Regions from separate parts of the Streptomyces sp. NBC_00829 genome, predicted to be linked through region 2. Evidence: riboswitches for the same ligand, from Rfam matches in the RefSeq annotation. Region 2 holds a riboswitch; the other holds the start of a gene.
The links. Region 2 has a riboswitch for S-adenosylmethionine ahead of OG293_RS26875 (aminotransferase class V-fold PLP-dependent enzyme). Riboswitches for the same ligand answer to the same signal wherever they lie in the genome.

Region 1: linked by a shared signal. The riboswitch ahead of thrC (threonine synthase) and the one ahead of OG293_RS26875 (aminotransferase class V-fold PLP-dependent enzyme) in region 2 are both predicted to bind S-adenosylmethionine.

Annotation. Positions count from the first base shown of each region.
Region 1 is NZ_CP108867.1:4,410,894-4,415,301, forward strand. Features, by position in the region: gene otsB (trehalose-phosphatase) at 1-51, shown strand, start outside; gene OG293_RS19425 (trehalose-6-phosphate synthase) at 25-1,425, opposite strand; gene OG293_RS19430 (hypothetical protein) at 1,479-1,691, opposite strand; gene OG293_RS19435 (glucosyl-3-phosphoglycerate synthase) at 1,730-2,668, opposite strand; SAM riboswitch class I at 2,802-2,929, shown strand; gene thrC (threonine synthase) at 2,947-4,230, shown strand; gene OG293_RS19445 (MoaD/ThiS family protein) at 4,264-4,408, shown strand, end outside.
Region 2 is NZ_CP108867.1:6,049,690-6,054,097, reverse strand. Features, by position in the region: gene OG293_RS26885 (rhomboid family intramembrane serine protease) at 1-103, shown strand, start outside; gene OG293_RS26880 (Lrp/AsnC family transcriptional regulator) at 100-381, shown strand; gene OG293_RS26875 (aminotransferase class V-fold PLP-dependent enzyme) at 501-1,919, opposite strand; SAM riboswitch class IV at 2,125-2,242, opposite strand; gene trpD (anthranilate phosphoribosyltransferase) at 2,340-3,404, opposite strand; gene OG293_RS26865 (cytochrome bc complex cytochrome b subunit) at 3,531-4,408, opposite strand, start outside.

The DNA.
Region 1 (4,408 bases), 1.6 Mb from region 2:
GGTCCCGCGGCGGTCGTGGAGTTCCTAGCGGCCCTCGCGCAGCGCCTGTAGCTGGTCGAGGAACCACTGCTGCGGCGGCAGCGCGGTCGCCGCAGAGGCCAGCCGCTTGGTGCGCCGGGCGCGTTCGTCGTCGTCCATGCCGAGCGCCTCGTGCAGGGCGTCGGCCGTGCCCGTCACGTCGTACGGATTGACCGTCAGCGCGTCCTCGCCCAGTTCCTCGCAGGCGCCCGCCTCACGCGACAGCACCAGGGCGCAGCCGTTGTCCGAGACGACCGGGATCTCCTTGGCGACGAGGTTCATGCCGTCCCGGATCGGGTTGACGAGGGCGACGTCCGCGAGCCGGTACGCGGCGAGCGAGCGCGCGAAGTCGTCCTTCACATGGAGGACGACCGGGCTCCAACCCTCGGTGCCGTAGGTGGAGTTGATCTCGTCGGCGACCCGCTGGACCTCCGCGGTGTAGTCGCGGTAGACGGCCAGGTCCTGCCGGGAGGGGTAGGCGAAGGCGACATGGACGACTCGCTCGCGCCACTCGGGACGGGTTTCCAGCAGATGCCGGTAGGCGAGCAGCCCGCGCACGATGTTCTTGGACAGCTCGGTGCGGTCCACGCGGACGATCGACTTCCGGCCGGGGCCGATCTGCTCCCGGAGTACGGCCATCCGCTCCTCCACGTCCGGCCGGTGCGACCGCTCCCGCAGGAAGTCCGCGTCGGCGCCGAGCCCGTGCACCCCGATCCGGGTGCCGGAGGGGATACCCGGGCCCAGCACGGCGTGGCAGCAGTCGGTGAAGGTGTCCGCCCAGCGCCGGGTGAGGAACGCGGCCCGGTCGCCGCCGAGGATTCCGCCGAGGAGCTGGGCGGCGATGTCGTCGGGCAGCATCCGGAAGTACTCGGCGGGGGCCCACGGGGTGTGCGAGAAGTGGCCGATGCGCAGGTCGGGGCGGTGGGCGCGGAGCATGCGGGGCACCAGCGCCAGGTGGTAGTCCTGCACCAGCACATCGGCGCCGGGTGCGGCCTCCTCGGCGAGCGCGTCCGCGAAGGCGCGGTTGTACGCCTCGTACGACGCCCACTGCCGGCGGAACTCCGCGTCGAAGACCGGCTCCAGCGGGGTCTGGTAGAGCATGTGGTGGACGAACCACAGCACCGAGTTCGCGATGCCGTTGTACGCCTCGGCGAACACGTCGGGGTCGATGTCGAGCATCCGCACCCCCGGCTCGCCGACCCCGCGCCGCACGGCCTCGCGGTCGCCGTCGCTCAGCGCGGCGCACACCCACAGCGACCGCGCGCCGGAGCCGATGGCGGAGAGTCCTGAGACGACCCCGCCCCCGCCGCGGCGGGCGTCGAGCGTCCCGTCCTGGTGATGTGTGTACGAGACCGGACCGCGGTTGGACGCGACCAGTACTTCGGCGGCGGGCTGCTCGGAGACCATGTGCCGGTACCTAGCCCGTCCTCAAATCGTTCAAACGTGAGTACGGCATGAGGTCAATGGTCCCGGCGACTGCGCACGGCCGCAATCGCGACCACTCCGGCCGCGGTCAGGCTGAAGGCCAGGCCGCCCAGCAGCCACAGGAGCTCGGCTCCATGGCCGGGCTGCTGCGCGGGGGCGGCGGCGGCCATCGCCCGCTCCTGTGTGAGCGGGCCCGTGACCATGGTGGCGAGGACCGTCAGGACACCAAGAAATCTTCCCCAGTTCATACAGAGGGAATGTAGGCAAAATGCCGGGATCATCATGTTTATGCGGCGTGACGCGCCGCATACTCACCGATCTCGCGCATCGGCGGACGCTCCTCCGTGTCCACCGGATGGGTCCGCGGTACGAACCCCTGCTCGCCCCGCTCGAACTGCGTGAGCGCCGGACGCACCAAATGCCCCCTGGAGAGCCGGAGTTGGGCCGTACGGTAGATCGCCGCGGCCATCCGGCCCAGTGCCTGCCCGTCCTGATGGCGGTGCTTGCGCGTCCCGACGTCCACCTGTGCCAGCGCGTCCAGGCCCACCGTGTGCAGCGTGTCGACGAGCAGACCCAGCTCCACCCCGTACCCGACGGGGAAGGGGAGCCGCTCCAGGAGCGAGCGCCGCGCCGCGTACTCCCCGCCCAGCGGCTGGACGAACCCGGCCAGCTGCGGCCAGTGCAGATTGAGCAGCGGGCGGGCCACCAGCTCGGTCACCCGGCCGCCCTGACCCGGCGTGTCACCCAGGGGCCGGTCGTACATCGCCTTGACGAACTGCACCTCGGGGTCGGTCAGCAGCGGGCCCACGATCCCGGAGACGAAGTCCGCGGAGAAGTCCCTGAGGTCCGCGTCGACGAAGCAGACGACGTCGCCGCTCGTCACCAGGAGTGACCGCCACAGGACCTCGCCCTTGCCGTGGACGGCCGGAATCCGTGGCAGGATCGCGTCCCGGTGCACCACCCGCGCGCCGGCCGCGGCGGCCACCTCGGCCGTGCGGTCGCGGGAGCCCGAGTCGACGACGACCAGCTCGTCGACGAGCTGGACGGTCTCCATCAGCTCGCGCCGGATCACGGTGACGATGTCGCCGACGGTCGACTCCTCGTCGAGCGCGGGCAGGACGACACTGACGGTCGTACCGCGCTTCGCGGCCACCAGCCGGCCGAGCGAGCGGTCGGCTGCCGACCAGGAACGCCTGGTCAGCCAGCGCTCCACCTCTTCCAGCACGCTCATTACTCCCTGGCTCGTGATCCATCTCGCGGTTCGGACGACTATCTCAACCGTTCCCGCCTTCGGTTACAGTCTTGAACAACGCGGATGACCGTCGCATGCCGGGGTCATCACGCCGACAATCGAATACCGCTCATCCAGAGGGGCAGAGGGAACGGCCCGTTGAAGCCCCGGCAACCCTCCCGCCGACCGCGAGGTCACGGTGGGGAAGGTGCCAATTCCGTCTCGTGGCGAAATGCGTCACGGGGAAGATGAGGAGAAAGGGCCTCGCCACCATGGCTGTGCAGACTGTCGCAAGCACCACTCCCGTGAACCTCGGTCCCGCCGCGGCGCTCTCGTGCCGCGAGTGCGGAGAGCGTTTCGACCTCGGCCCGATCTTCGCCTGCGCCTTGTGTTTCGGGCCGCTCGAAGTCGCGTACGACCTGCCGAGCGGCGACCCCGAGGCGCTGAAGAAGCGGATCGAAGCGGGTCCGAACAACATCTGGCGGTACGCCCCGCTGCTGCCCGTCCCCGCCGACGTGGCCGAGAAGCCGAACATCAACCCCGGCTTCACCAAGCTCGTGCAGGCCGACAACCTCGCCCGTGAGCTCGGCGTCACCGGCGGCCTGTACATCAAGGACGACTCCGGCAACCCGACGCACTCCTTCAAGGACCGCGTCGTCGCCATCGCCGTCGAGGCCGCGCGCGCCTTCGGCTTCACCACCCTGTCCTGCTCGTCCACCGGCAATCTCGCGGGCGCGGTCGGCGCCGCCGCCGCGCGGGCCGGCTTCCGCTCCTGTGTGTTCATCCCGCACGACCTGGAGCAGGGCAAGGTCGTCATGGCCGCGGTGTACGGGGGCGAGCTCGTCGGCATCGAGGGCAACTACGACGACGTCAACCGCTTCTGCTCCGAGCTCATCGGCGACCCGCTCGGCGAGGGCTGGGGCTTCGTCAACGTCAACCTCCGCCCGTACTACGGCGAGGGCTCCAAGACGCTGGCGTACGAGATCTGCGAGCAGCTCGGCTGGCGGCTGCCCGACCAGATCGTCATCCCAATCGCCTCGGGCTCGCAGCTCACGAAGATCGACAAGGGTCTGCAGGAGCTGATCAGGCTCGGCCTGGTCGAGGACAAGCCGTACAAGATCTTCGGCGCCCAGGCCGAGGGCTGCTCCCCGGTGTCGGCGGCCTTCAAGGCCGGGCACGACGTGGTGCGCCCGCAGAAGCCGGACACCATCGCCAAGTCGCTGGCGATCGGCAACCCGGCCGACGGTCCGTATGTGCTCGACATCGCCCGCCGCACCGGCGGTGCGGTCGAGGACGTCAACGACGAGCAGATCGTGGACGCGATCAAGCTGCTCGCCCGTACGGAGGGCATCTTCGCCGAGACCGCGGGCGGTGTGACCGTCGGCGTGACGAAGAAGCTGATCGAAGAGGGTGTGCTCGACCCGGCGCTCACCACCGTCGTCCTCAACACGGGTGACGGCCTCAAGACGCTCGACGCGGTGGCGCCGACGACCGGCCCGAGCGCGACGATCCGCCCGAGCCTGGACGCGTTCCGCGACGCCGGCCTGGCAGGCTGACCCGAGATCCGAGACTCAAGGAAGGCACGCACCATGAGCGTCAACGTCCGCATCCCCACCATCCTCCGCACGTACACGGGCGGGCAGGCCCAGGTCCCGGCGGAGGGCGCGACGCTCTCCGAGGTGATCGCCGACCTGGAGAAGAACCACACCGGCATCGCCGCGCGCGTCCTGGACG
Region 2 (4,408 bases):
CGTGGGATTCGGGGCAGGCTTTCTCTTCGCCTGGGGACGATGCGGACGTGGTACTAGAGTGAAGGCGCAAACAGGGGCCACCGAGGGAGAACACCAACCGTGATCACCGCGATCGTGCTCATCAAGACCAGCGTGGACCGCATCCCCGAGATCGCGGAGTCCATCGCGGCGCTGGACAGCGTCAGCGAGGTCTTCTCGGTCACCGGTACATACGACCTGATCGCGATGGTGCGGGTGGCCAGGCACGATGATCTGGCGGACGTCATCCCGGGCCGCATCAGCAAGATCCAGGGTGTCGAGGGGACGGACACACATGTCGCGTTCCGCACCTACTCCCAGCACGATCTGGAGGCTGCATTCGCGATCGGCCTCGACGCGTAGCACCCCTCCGACCCGTAGCGCCTCTGCGACACGTAGCACCCCTCCCTTATCGCCGCGCGCCCGCGGCAGCACGCGGGCCCGCGCCGTCGCGGCGCGGGCCCGGTGACAGGACGCGGGAATCAGACCGCCGGGACGCAGCGGCCGTCCTCCGTGTGGTAGTTCCACCTCGCGCCGTCGGTGACCAGCTCCTTCACCGCCCCGACGAAACGCTCCACGTGCTCATCGGGCGTACCCGCGCCGAAGCTGACCCGGATCGCGTTCAGTGACCGCTCGCCCGGCTCGGCCTCCGGGGCGCCGCACTCGCCCGGGTCCTGCGGGTCGGTGCCGAGCAGCGTGCGGACCAGCGGGTGGGCGCAGAACAGGCCGTCGCGGACCCCGATGCCGTACTCCGCCGACAGGGCCGCCGCGAAGTGCGAGCTGTTCCAGCCCTCGACGACGAAGGAGATGACGCCGACTCTCGGGGCGTCATCGCCGAAGAGGGAGAGGACCTTCACCTGGGGGACCTCGGCGAGGCCCGCGCGGACCTTCGCCACCAGCTGCTGCTCACGGGCGACGAGCCGGTCGAAGCCGGCCTCGGTGAGCGCCTTGCAGGCGGAGGCGATGGAGTGGACGCCGATGACGTTCGGCGAGCCGGCCTCGTGACGGGCGGCCGTGGTGTGCCACTCGACGTCCACACCGCCGTCCGTACGACGGGCCACCTTCCGCGACGCCCCGCCGCCCGCCAGGTACGGCTCCGCTGCCTGCAGCCAGTCCGCGCGGCCGGCGAGCACGCCCGAGCCGAACGGCGCGTACAGCTTGTGCCCTGAGAAAGCGACCCAGTCCACGTCGAGGTCGCGCACGGAGACAGGGTGGTGCGGCGCGAGCTGTGCCGCGTCGAGGACGATCCGCGCGCCGTGCGCGTGGGCCGCCGCCGCGAGCTCCTTCACCGGCCACAGCTCGCCGGTGACGTTGGACGCGCCGGTCACGCAGACCAGGGCGGGACCGTGGGGTTCACGGCCGGCCAGCGCCCGCTCCAGCGTGGCGACGGCCTCGGCCGGGTCACGCGGCGCGTCCAGGTAGGTGACCTGCGCGCCGCGCCACGGCAGCAGCGAGGCGTGGTGCTCGGTCTCGAAGACGAAGACCCGGCAGTCGGCGGGGAGGGCCGCGGCGAGCAGGTTCAGGGAGTCGGTGGTGGAACGGGTGAAGACGACCTGGTCGCCGTCGCGGCAGTCGAGGAACTCGTGGACCGTCACACGGCTGTTCTCGAACAGGTCGGTGGACAGCTGCGAGAGGTAGCCCGCACCGCGGTGCACGCTGCCGTAGTACGGCGCGTAGGCGGCGACGTCGTCCCACACCCGCTGGAGGGCGGGCGCGCTCGCGGCGTAGTCGAGCGCGGCGTAGGTGACCTCACCGCCGGTGACGAGCGGCACGGTCACATCGCGGCCGAGCACCGGCAGCGGGGCCGCGCAGAGAGGGTCTTCGGACTCGGGGGCCGCGGCGGAGGAGGAAACGACGGGGGCGGAGGCGATGGGTGCGGCGGTGTTCGAGCGTGCGGACATGGCGGTATCTCCCGGCAGGACAAACAGAATGGCTTCGGCAGACCCGTGGGCACGGCGACTCAACGGCCGCACACCGCACGGGGGTTGCCTCGAACGCACGGCGGTGGCCGCACGGAGGCGTACTGAAGAAGGGGCTGAGAAGCCCTATCGCATTCGCTTGCTCACGAGACTGCTCCCTTGAGGACCAGGACCCCAGGGCTGCAGGGGTCCGCGCTTGCCGCGGACCTCGCTGCCCACGGCCTGGTCTTCACCCGGGGCACCCCGCCACGGACGGAGGGTTGCCGGACAGCGAGCCGGGGCCGTAATCGCTGTCACTCATGACCTTGGTGAGCATCCTGCCATAGGTCCCACGGTGTGCAAGGCGAGGTCCAGTTCCTGAGACAGAAACCACACCACGCCTTGCCTCACACCTCAGAAACCTCAGGCGTTGCTGACGGCGACCCATCGCTCAAGCGCGGCTCTGGCCGCACCCGAGTCGATCGCCCGGGCCGCCCGGGCGATGCCCGCGGCGAGCTGTTCGTTCAGCGTGCCGTCGGTCGGCTCCAGCGCAGCCAGTGCCGCCGCGGAGTTCAGCAGCACCGCGTCCCGTACGGGCCCGGTCTCGCCGCTCAGCAGCCGGCGGGCCACATCCGCGTTGAAGGACGCGTCCGCGCCCCTGAGGGCTTCCACCGGCACCAGGTCGATGCCGATGTCCCTCGGGTCGAACGCCTCCTCGCGCACCGCGCCGTCCCGGACCACCCACACCTTGGACGTGGCCGTCGTCGTCAGCTCGTCCAGGCCGTCGTCGCCCCGGAAGACCAGGGCCGACGAGCCGCGCTCGGCCAGCACCCCGGCCATGATCGGCGCCATCCTCGCGTCCGCAACACCGGTGGCCTGGGCCTTGACCTGGGCCGGATTGGTGAGCGGGCCGAGGAAGTTGAACGTGGTGCGGATGCCGAGCTCCTTGCGGGCGGCGGCCACATGCCGCAGCGCCGGGTGGAACTTCACCGCGAAGCAGAAGGTGATGCCCGCCTCCTCGGCGACCTCGGCAACGCGCTTCGGCGTCAGCTCCAGATTGACGCCGAGCTTCTCCAGCACGTCGGAGGCACCGCTCGCCGACGACGCGGCGCGGTTGCCGTGCTTGACGACCTTCGCGCCGGTCCCCGCGACCACGATCGCGGACATCGTCGAGATGTTCACCGTCTTCGCGCCGTCGCCGCCCGTGCCGACGATGTCGACACTGGGCCCGGGGACCGAGATCAGGTTCGCGTGGGCGTACATCGTCCGTACGAGACCGGAGATCTCCTCGACCGTCTCGCCCTTGGCGCGCAGCGCGACCGCGAAGCCGGCGATCTGGGCGTTCGTCGCCTCGCCGCTGAGGATGCGGTCCATCGCCCACGCGGTGGAGTGGGCGCTCTGGTCCCGGTTGTCGAGGAGGGCGTTCAGCACACCGGGCCAGGAGAGGTCCGCCACGCTGTCGCCGCCAACCGGGGTCACAACGTTCATGGTCCGCTCCAGGGTCCACAGCCGATAAGGGATGGGTCCCACCCTATCCAGCGCGGCGGACGGCGAAGAGCCCCGTCCGACGAATGGACGGGGCTCCCGCTGTGGCGACCTCGGAGGTCGGAAGGATCAGTGGTGGCCGTGGCCGCTGGTGATCTTCTTGAACTCCTCGCTGGTGGGCTTGGGAATCTGGTTCGCCTCGCCGTAGTAGCTCTTGCTCAGCTTCGCCTTCAGCTTCTGGATGCGGCCGATCTTGCGCTCGACGCCGTTCTCGTCGACCGTCGGGCCGATCTCAAGCGGCTCGTACTGCTCGTGCGCCGTGAGCTGGAACAGGTCACCCTGGCTGAGCGGCTCGTGGACCTCGACGAACTCACCGTGCGGCAGGCGCTTGATGATGCCGCTCTCGCGACCGTGCAGCACCTTGTCCCTGTCGCGCCGCTGCAGACCCAGGCAGATCCGCTTGGTGATGATGAAGGCGATGACCGGTCCGATGAAGAAGAAGATCCGGACGAACCAGGTGATCGCGTTGATCGAGAGGTGGAAGTGGGTGGCCCAGAGGTCGTTTCCACCACCGATCAGCAGGATGAAGTACCAGGTCAGCCAGGCCACACCGAACGCGGTACGCGTCGGGGCGTTGCGCGGGCGGTCCAGGATGTGGTGCTCGCGCTTGTCCCCGGTGACCCAGGACTCGATGAACGGGTAGACCGCGATCGCCGCCAGCACCAGCGGGAAGATCACCAGCGGGATGAACACGCCCAGGACGAGCGTGTGACCCCAGGCGTTGATCTCCCAGCCGGGCATCACCCGGATGAGGCCTTCGGAGAAGCCCATGTACCAGTCGGGCTGTGCGCCGGTGGACACCTGGTCCGGCCGGTACGGTCCGAGCACCCAGATCGGGTTGATCGAGGCGATCGCCGAGACGACCGCGATGACACCGAAGACCAGGAAGAAGAAGCCTCCGGCCTTGGCCATGTAGATCGGCAGCAGCGGCATGCCCACGACGTTCT